2 regions of the Streptomyces sp. PsTaAH-124 genome follow, and region 1 is predicted to be linked to the other one. Evidence: predicted binding sites of a transcription regulator. Region 1 holds the regulator's gene; the other holds the start of a gene.
The links. The regulator HrcA, encoded in region 1, represses chaperone genes, less so after heat shock. The targets are predictions, from matches to a motif close to TTNGCACTCNGNNNNNCNGAGTGCNAA.
Positions count from the first base shown of each region.

Region 1 (4,628 bases):
GTACGGGACCTGGTGGACTGAGCGACCCGGGCCGGCCGGGCGGCTCTACGCCGGCTCCGTCACGAAATCGATCAGTTGCTCGACCCGGCCCAGCAGCTCCGGCTCCAGATCCTTGTACGACCGCACCCGGGAGAGGATCTGCTGCCAGGCCGCGCCCGTGTGGTCCGGCCAGCCCAGGGCGCGGCAGACCCCGGTCTTCCAGTCCTGGCCGCGCGGGATCCGGGGCCACGCCTCGATGCCCAGCGAGGACGGCTTCACGGCCTCCCAGACGTCGATGTACGGGTGCCCGACGACGAGCGCGTGCTCACTGGTGACCGCCTCGGCGATCCGCCACTCCTTGCTGCCCGGGACGAGATGGTCCACGAGGACGCCGAGGCGGGCGTCCGGGCCGGGCGCGAACTCCTCGACGATCGCGGGCAGGTCGTCCACGCCCTCCAGGTACTCCACGACGACGCCCTCGATGCGCAGGTCGTCGCCCCACACCTTCTCGACCAGCTCGGCGTCGTGCCGCCCCTCCACGTAGATGCGCCCGGCGCGGGCCACGCGCGCGCGTGCGCCGGGGACGGCGACCGAACCGGAGGCGGTGCGGGTGGGACGTACCGGACCCGAGGCGGGCCGCACCAGCGTCACCGGGCGGCCCTCCAGCAGGAAGCCCCCGGGCTGGAGCGGGAAGACGCGGTGCTTGCCGAAGCGGTCCTCCAGGGTCACCGTGCCCGCCTCGCAGCGGATCACCGCCCCGCAGAATCCGGTCGCCGGTTCCTCGACCACGAGCCCCGGCTCGGCCGCCACCCCGGGCACGGCCCGCGGCTTCTTCCAGGGCGGGGTGAGGTCGGCGGAGTACTGGCGCATTCGAGTGACGATAGGGAGATCCGGGGCCGCGGTCAGCGCGACACGCCGAAGCGGTCGGCCAGCGCGTCGCGCTGGGCCCGGACGAAGGCGGCGTCGACCACCGCGCCGTGCCCGGGGACGTAGAGCGCGTCCTCGCCGCCCAGTACGAGGAGCCGGTCCAGCGCGGCGGGCCAGCGGGACGGCGCCGCGTCCGGACCCGCCTGCGGCTCGCCGGACTCCTCGACCAGGTCGCCGCAGAAGACCACCGGCCGTCCGCCCGGCACCGGCACCAGCACCGCCAGGTCGTGCGTGCTGTGCGCGGCGCCCAGGTCTGCCAGTACCGCCTCCCGGCCGCCGCCCAGCGGCAGGGCCAGCCGCCCGCTGACCTCGCGGCCGGGGACCGGGAGGGCCGCGGCGGCCTCCTCGGCCGCCGCCGCGTCGAGTCCCTGGCGCACCGCGTCCTCGCGCAGCTCCGCGCGCCCGCGCGCGTCGCCGAGCACCGTGCGCGTCCCCTCGGCGGCGAGGATCTCGGCGCCGTCGAACGCCGCCGCCCCGAGCACATGGTCGAAGTGGGGGTGCGTCAGCGCGAGATGTGTCACATCGCCGCCGGTCAGCTCGCGCGCCCGCGCGCGCAGCCGAGCGCCCTCGGCCAGGCAGGAGCCCGCGTCCACCATCAGCGCCGCCCCGGCTCCGGCGACCAGCCCGACCGTGCAGTCCCACCCCGCCAGCCGCACCCGCCCCACGCCGTCCGCCAGCCGCTCCCACCCGAGCTCTTCCCAAGTCACGGTCATACCGGAACGCTAGGGCCTCTCGTTCGGATCATGCCGGGCTCGCGTGCCCTGGCGCCGCACCTCGCCGCGTTGTCGTCGGTTGCCATGGCTCCGCCATGCCGCCCTCCTCCGCCTTGCGAGGCACGGCACCAGACCCCGCTCCCTCATCCGGCCTGATCCGAACGAAAGACCCTGGCCTTCCCCGGACCGGTCACCTGGACCAGTCTTGCCCCGGGCGTACCCCACGGCCGTACACTGGGCCGGGGAATGCTGGCACTCGTATGCGCCGAGTGCCAGGCGGAAGCCGAGGGACGACTCTGGAGGTGTGCGCGATGCTCAGCGAGCGACGGCTTCAGGTGCTGCGCGCCATCGTCCAGGACTACGTCGGCACCGAGGAGCCGGTGGGCTCCAAGGCCCTCACCGAGCGGCACAACCTCGGCGTCTCACCGGCCACGGTCCGCAACGACATGGCGGCCCTGGAGGACGAGGGCTTCATCGCCCAGCCGCACACCAGCGCGGGCCGGATCCCCACCGACAAGGGGTACCGCCTCTTCGTCGACAAGCTGGCCGGGGTCAAGCCGATGACCGCGCCCGAGCGGCGTGCCATCCAGAACTTCCTCGACGGCGCCGTCGACCTCGACGACGTGGTGGCCCGCACGGTGCGGCTGCTGGCGCAGCTGACCCGGCAGGTCGCCGTGGTGCAGTACCCGTCGCTGACCCGTTCGACCGTGCGGCACGTGGAACTGCTCGCGCTCGCACCCGCGCGCGTGATGCTCGTGCTGATCACGGACACCGGCCGGGTCGAGCAGCGGATGATCGACTGCCCGGCGCCCTTCGGCGAGACGTCCCTCGCGGACCTGCGGGCGCGGCTGAACAGCCGGGTCGCGGGCCGCCGCTTCGCGGACGTGCCGCAGCTGGTCGAGGACCTCCCCGACGGGTTCGACCTGGAGGACCGGGGCACGGTCGCCACCGTGCTGTCCACCCTCCTGGAGACCCTCGTCGAGGAGAACGAGGAGCGGCTGATGATCGGCGGCACCGCCAACCTCACCCGCTTCGGACACGACTTCCCCCTCACCATCCGGCCCGTGCTGGAGGCGCTGGAGGAGCAGGTCGTCCTGCTGAAGCTGCTCGGTGAGACACAGGACCAGGGCATGACCGTGCGCATCGGTCACGAGAACGCCCACGAAGGACTCAACTCCACGTCCATCGTGTCGGTCGGCTACGGTTCGGGCGGCGAGGCAGTGGCCAAGCTCGGCGTGGTCGGACCGACCCGCATGGACTACCCGGGAACGATGGGAGCGGTACGCGCAGTGGCACGGTACGTCGGACAGATCCTGGCGGAGTCGTAAGTGGCCACGGACTACTACGCCGTTCTCGGCGTGCGCCGCGACGCGTCGCAGGATGAGATCAAGAAGGCGTTCCGGCGGCTCGCGCGCGAGCTGCACCCGGACGTCAACCCCGATCCGAAGACCCAGGAGCGGTTCAAGGAGATCAACGCCGCCTACGAGGTGCTGTCGGACCCGCAGAAGAAGCAGGTCTACGACCTCGGCGGGGATCCCCTCTCGCAGTCCGGCGGGGCCGGTGCGGGCGGCTTCGGCGCCGGTTCCTTCGGCAACTTCTCCGACATCATGGACGCGTTCTTCGGCACGGCCTCGCAGCGCGGACCGCGCTCGCGCACGCGCCGCGGCCAGGACGCCATGATCCGGCTGGAGGTCGAGCTGGACGAGGCGGCCTTCGGCACCACGAAGGACATCCAGGTCGACACCGCCGTCGTGTGCACCACGTGCAGCGGCGAGGGCGCGGCCCCGGGCACCACCGCCCAGACCTGCGACATGTGCCGCGGCCGCGGTGAGGTCTCGCAGGTCACCCGGTCCTTCCTGGGCCAGGTCATGACCTCGCGGCCCTGCCCGCAGTGCCAGGGCTTCGGCACCGTCGTGCCCACCCCGTGCCCGGAGTGCGCGGGCGACGGCCGCATCCGCGCCCGCCGCACCCTGACGGTGAAGATCCCGGCCGGTGTGGACAACGGCACCCGCATCCAGCTCGCGGGCGAGGGCGAGGTCGGCCCCGGCGGCGGCCCGGCCGGTGACCTCTACGTCGAGATCCACGAGCTGCCGCACGCCGCCTTCCAGCGGCGCGGCGACGACCTGCACTGCACGGTCACCCTGCCGATGACGGCGGCGGCCCTGGGCACCAAGGTGCCGCTGGAGACGCTGGACGGCCTGGAGGAGGTCGACATCCGGCCGGGCACCCAGTCCGGCCAGTCGATCCCGCTGCACGAGCGGGGCGTCACGCATCTGCGCGGCGGCGGCCGGGGCGACCTCATCGTGCACGTCGAGGTGCAGACGCCGACCAAGCTCGACCCCGAGCAGGAGCGCCTGCTGCGGGAACTGGCCGGGCTGCGCGGCGAGGAGCGCCCCCAGGGGCAGTTCCAGCCCGGCCAGCAGGGCCTGTTCTCGCGGCTGAAGGACGCGTTCAACGGACGCTGAGCGTCCCCGCCCGGCCGCGACCGGGCGGGGAAGCGCTCCCCAGGGCAGCCACCGGTATCGGTGGCTGCCTTTGGCATATGCCAGAGGACGCCCGGATGCGGCGGCGTGCCGCAGACGTGACACCATGCGGTCATGTCCTCCGCATTGTCCGCGCTGACCGATCTCTTCCCTCGGCCGATCGTGCAGGCCCCGATGGCGGGCGGCCCCTCCGGGCCGCAGCTGGCCGCCGCGGTCTCCGAGGCCGGCGGACTGGGCTTCCTGGCCGCCGGCTACAAGACGGCGGACGGCATGTACCAGGAGATCAAGCAGGTGCGCGGGCTGACCGGCCGCCCCTTCGGCGTCAATGTCTTCATGCCTCAGCCCGACCTCGCGGAGTCCGGCGCCGTCGATCTCTACGCCCAGCAACTGGCGGGCGAGGCCACCTGGTACGAGACGGAGCTGGGCGATGCCGAGTGCGGGCACGACGACGGCTACGACGTGAAACTCGCCGTCCTGCTGGACGACCCGGTCCCCGTGGTGTCCTTCCACTTCGGCGCCCCCACCC
Region 1 covers NZ_KB892206.1:311,123-315,750, reverse strand. The annotation lists gene hemW (radical SAM family heme chaperone HemW) at 1-21, shown strand, start outside; gene B086_RS0133300 (DUF3097 domain-containing protein) at 46-849, opposite strand; gene B086_RS0133295 (MBL fold metallo-hydrolase) at 882-1,619, opposite strand; gene hrcA (heat-inducible transcriptional repressor HrcA) at 1,931-2,947, shown strand; gene dnaJ (molecular chaperone DnaJ) at 2,948-4,084, shown strand; gene B086_RS0133280 (nitronate monooxygenase) at 4,217-4,628, shown strand, end outside.

Region 2 (4,628 bases), on a different contig from region 1:
CTGTGCGTAGCCGAAGGGTAGGACTTGCCCACGTCAACGGGGTGGGGAACAGGAGAAGTTGACTCCAGGGAGTGAGGGTCTTCCGCCACGAGCTTTCCTCACCCAGCACGCCCGTTCCCGCACTCCGGAGCACCCCGTGCCGGAATCCGCACCGACGGTCCGCGAGGGCGACAACCCCGACAGTGGGCCGGACCGGCCTCACAGCGGGTGGCTGTAGGGGCGTCGTGGCTGGTCAGCGGGGTGTTGGAGGCGGAAAGCTCAGGGGCCATGACCACCTTCGCCCTCCGTTTCACCGCCACACCCCGTGGTGCCCGGCTGGCCCGGCGGCTCGCCTCTCAGCAGATGGACGCCTGGGGCTGGCCGTACGGCACACCGGTGCACGACACCGTCGAGCTGATCGTCGCCGAGCTGGCCGCGAACGCCGTCACTCACGGCCGGGTGCCGGGCCGGGACGCCGAGTTGCGTCTGTCCCGGCGGGACGGCGAGGGCCGGGTCAGGATCGAGGTGCACGACACCCGGGGCGAGCGGCTGCCCGTCGTGCGGGAGGCGTGCGCGGGCGGGGGCCCGGCGGCTGAGGCGGACGGCGGGCGGGGGCTGGTCCTGGTCGCCGCCCTCGCCAAGGAGTGGGGTGTGGCGCCACGCCCCGGCGCGCCGGGCAAGAGCGTGTGGGCCGTCGTGGCCGCCCCGGCCGTCGAGGGGCCGTGACCGGCGGATCCGGCAGCTCGCCTCCCCCGCACGCGGGCGGGGAGGATCCGGCAAGCCACAGAGACGACGGCGCCCAGCCCCCCGCAGGGGACCGGGCGCCGTCGGTTCAGCGGAGCGATCAGTGGGAGTGGCCGTGGCCGTGGCCCGCGGCGGCCGGCTCTTCCTCTTCCTTCTTCTCGACGACCAGGGTCTCGGTCGTCAGCAGGAGGGAGGCGATGGAGGCGGCGTTCTCCAGGGCGGAGCGGGTGACCTTGACCGGGTCGATGACGCCGGCCTTGACCAGGTCGCCGTACTCACCGGTGGCGGCGTTGTAACCGCTGCCCTTCTCCAGCTCGGCGACCTTGGAGACGATGACGTAGCCCTCCAGGCCGGCGTTCTCCGCGATCCAGCGCAGCGGCTCGACGGCGGCGCGGCGCACGACCGAGACACCGGTGGCCTCGTCGCCGGTCTTGTCGAGGTTGCCCTCCAGGACCTTCACGGCGTGCACCAGGGCGGAGCCACCACCGGAGACGATGCCCTCCTCGACCGCGGCGCGGGTCGCGGAGATGGCGTCCTCCAGACGGTGCTTCTTCTCCTTCAGCTCCACCTCGGTGGCGGCGCCGACCTTGATCACGCACACGCCGCCGGCCAGCTTCGCGAGGCGCTCCTGGAGCTTCTCGCGGTCCCAGTCGGAGTCGGTGGACTCGATCTCGGCCTTGATCTGCGCGATCCGGCCCTCGACCTCGTCCTTCTTGCCGGCACCGTCGACGATGGTGGTGTCGTCCTTGGTGACGGTGATGCGGCGGGCGGAGCCGAGCACGTCAAGACCGACCTGGTCCAGCTTGAGGCCGACCTCCTCGGAGATGACGGTGGCGCCGGTGAGGACGGCCATGTCCTGGAGCATCGCCTTGCGGCGGTCGCCGAAGCCGGGGGCCTTCACCGCGACGGCGTTGAAGGTGCCGCGGATCTTGTTGACCACCAGGGTCGACAGGGCCTCGCCCTCGACGTCCTCGGCGATGATCAGCAGCGGCTTGGAGGCGTTCGTCTGGATGATCTTCTCCAGCAGCGGGAGCAGGTCCGCGATGGAGGAGATCTTGCCCTGGTTGATCAGGATGTACGGGTCGTCGAGGACGGCCTCCATACGCTCCTGGTCGGTGACGAAGTACGGGGACAGGTAGCCCTTGTCGAAGGCCATGCCCTCGGTGAAGTCCAGCTCCAGACCGAAGGTGTTGGACTCCTCGACGGTGATGACACCGTCCTTGCCGACCTTGTCCATCGCCTCGGCGATCAGCTCGCCGACCTGCTGGTCCTGGGCGGACAGCGCGGCCACGGCGGCGATGTCGGACTTCTCGTCGATCGGGCGGGCCGAGGCGAGCAGGTCGTCCGAGACGGCCTTGACCGCGGCGTCGATGCCCTTCTTCAGCAGCGCCGGGGAGGCACCGGCCGCGACGTTCTTCAGGCCCTCGCGCACGAGCGCCTGGGCGAGCACGGTGGCGGTGGTGGTGCCGTCACCCGCGATGTCGTTGGTCTTGGTCGCCACCTCCTTCACCAGCTGGGCGCCGAGGTTCTCGTACGGGTCCTCGATCTCGACCTCGCGGGCGATGGTGACACCGTCGTTGGTGATGGTCGGGGCGCCGAACTTCTTGTCGATGACGACGTTGCGGCCCTTGGGGCCGATCGTCACCTTCACCGTGTCGGCAAGCTTGTTGACGCCGCGCTCGAGGGCGCGACGGGCGTCCTCGTCGAACTTCAGGATCTTCGCCATGGCAGCGGGAGCCCTCTCGGAAATCTTGGGTGAAGAACACACTGCGCCCCGGGCGCCCGGCTTCTCATCGATCGCGGGGGCCAGGGGCGCAGTTCACAGCAGGAGTGCTGAGGTGACTTACTTCTCGATGATCGCGAGGACGTCGCGAGCCGAGAGAACGAGGTACTCCTCGTTGTTGTACTTCACCTCGGTGCCGCCGTACTTGCTGTAGAGCACGACGTCGCCGACCTTGACGTCGAGCGGAAGACGGTTGCCGTCCTCGAAGCGGCCCGGACCCACGGCGAGGACGACGCCCTCCTGGGGCTTCTCCTTCGCAGTGTCCGGGATGACCAGGCCAGAGGCCGTGGTCTGCTCGGCGTCGAGCGGCTGGACCACGATGCGGTCCTCGAGCGGCTTGATGGCAACCTTGGAGCTGGCGGTCGTCACGATCCGACCTCCCCCTTCGGAGATCTCACGGGGTTAACTGTCTGAGGTGGCGACCAGGTCGATCCGTCGTCGCGGGTGCCGGACCTGCCCGTCGCGTTGTTGGCACTCTCCGGTGGGGAGTGCCAGAGCCGAGACTATGACCGCGATTAGCACTCGGTCAAGCGGAGTGCCAATTGCCTCGTGGCGCGTCGGTCCGGGACACCCCCCGGAAGGGGCCTCCGTCCCCAGGTGGCCGCAGGTAGCCGCAGGCAGTCACAGGGGATCACAGGGGATCACAGGTAGTCCTGGAGCCTCGCCACCGTCAGCCGGTCCCGCTGGATCTCGCGCAGCAGGCGGGTGGTGCGCTCGCGCAGGGTCGGCCCGTCGAGGTCGTCGTCGTCCGAGGTGACCAGCAGGATGTCGCCGGGACACAGGGCGTGCCGGCCGTGGGTGAAGCGGAGGCCGGTCTCCGTCAGCGAGGCGCGCCACAGGACGATCGCGGACACCCCGCACTCGGCTGCGGCGCGCCGGGTGGTGGCGTCGTAGGAGCCGTAGGGCGGCCGGAACAGCCGGGAGCGGACGCCGAAGCGGGCGTGCAGCTTGTCCCGCTGGCCGCAGATCTCGGCGCGCTGGCCGGCGTGCGGCAGACCGCGCAGGGCGGGGTGCTCCAGGGTGTGGTTCTCCAGTGCCGCACCGGCCGACCGCAGGCGCGCGAAGTGGCCGTAGCCGGGTCCGGCGATGCTGTCGGTGAGGAACATGCTGACGGGCAGGCGCAGTTCCCGGACCATGTCGACGAAGCGCGCGTCGCGCTCGGCGCCGTCGTCGTAGGTGAGGAAGACGACCCGGTCGGGAGTGTCGACGTGGTCGACCACCGGCGGCGGCCCGGCGGGGCGGGCGGTGGCCGCCGTCGGCCGGGCGGGCGGGCGCGGCGGCGCGGGCAGCGGGGCCGTGAGGCCCCAGCGGCGGTACGGCTGCCGGTCGGAGGCCGCGTCCGGCGAGGCGACCCGCTGCGCGGCCTTGCGGCCCAGGCGCTGGATCGGGTCGACGGACGAGGCACAGCCGGCCAGCAGCAGCACGGCCGCGAGCAGGCCCGCGGCCGTGCGCCGCGGCCGGGGCCGCGGTCTCACAGGTAGTCCTCCAGCCGGGCCACCGCGTACCCCTCGGCCGTCGCGTAGTTCAGGAAGCGGCGCATGTCGTCGGCCATGGTGCCGTCCCACTCGTCGCGCCCGCGGAAGTGGGTGAGCACGATGTCGCCGGGGCGCAGCCGCTTGTCGTCCTCGCGGAACTCCCAGTGGTCGACGTAGACCTCCTCGTTCCAGATCGGCGCGTAGCGGATGCCGCAGGACTTGGCGGCGCGCAGGGTGTCCTGGTTGTAGTTGCCGTAGGGCGGGCGGAGCATCCGGGGGCGCTTGCCGAACTGCTTCTGCATGATGTCCTGCATGTCGCAGATCTCGTGCTTCTGCTCGTCGTAGGACAGGCCCGGCAGGTACGGGTGGTGCAGGGTGTGGTTGTTGAGGGTGTTGCCCTGCGCCTGCGCCTTGCGGAAGTAGCCGTAGTCGTCCTGGACGAGGTAGTTGCTGAGGAAGGCCGTGTAGGGGACTTTCAGCTCGCTCATCATGCGCAGGAAGGCGGGGTCCTTCTCGGCGCCGTCGTCGATGGTGAGGAAGAGGATCTTGTCCTTGGTGGGGACGGTGGTGAAGACCGGGGGCAGGTCCCAGTCCTCCTGGTGGTCCACCTCGAAGCCGGCGCGGGCGTGGATCTTCGGCTTGACGGC
Region 2 covers NZ_KB892158.1:114,717-119,344, reverse strand. The annotation lists gene B086_RS0102635 (ATP-binding protein) at 268-705, shown strand; gene groL (chaperonin GroEL) at 824-2,449, opposite strand; gene groES (co-chaperone GroES) at 2,567-2,875, opposite strand; gene B086_RS0102620 (polysaccharide deacetylase family protein) at 3,148-3,981, opposite strand; gene B086_RS0102615 (polysaccharide deacetylase family protein) at 3,978-4,628, opposite strand, start outside.
Region 2: groES (co-chaperone GroES) is a predicted target of HrcA. The motif match lies at 3,022-3,048, and genes of this name have one in related genera.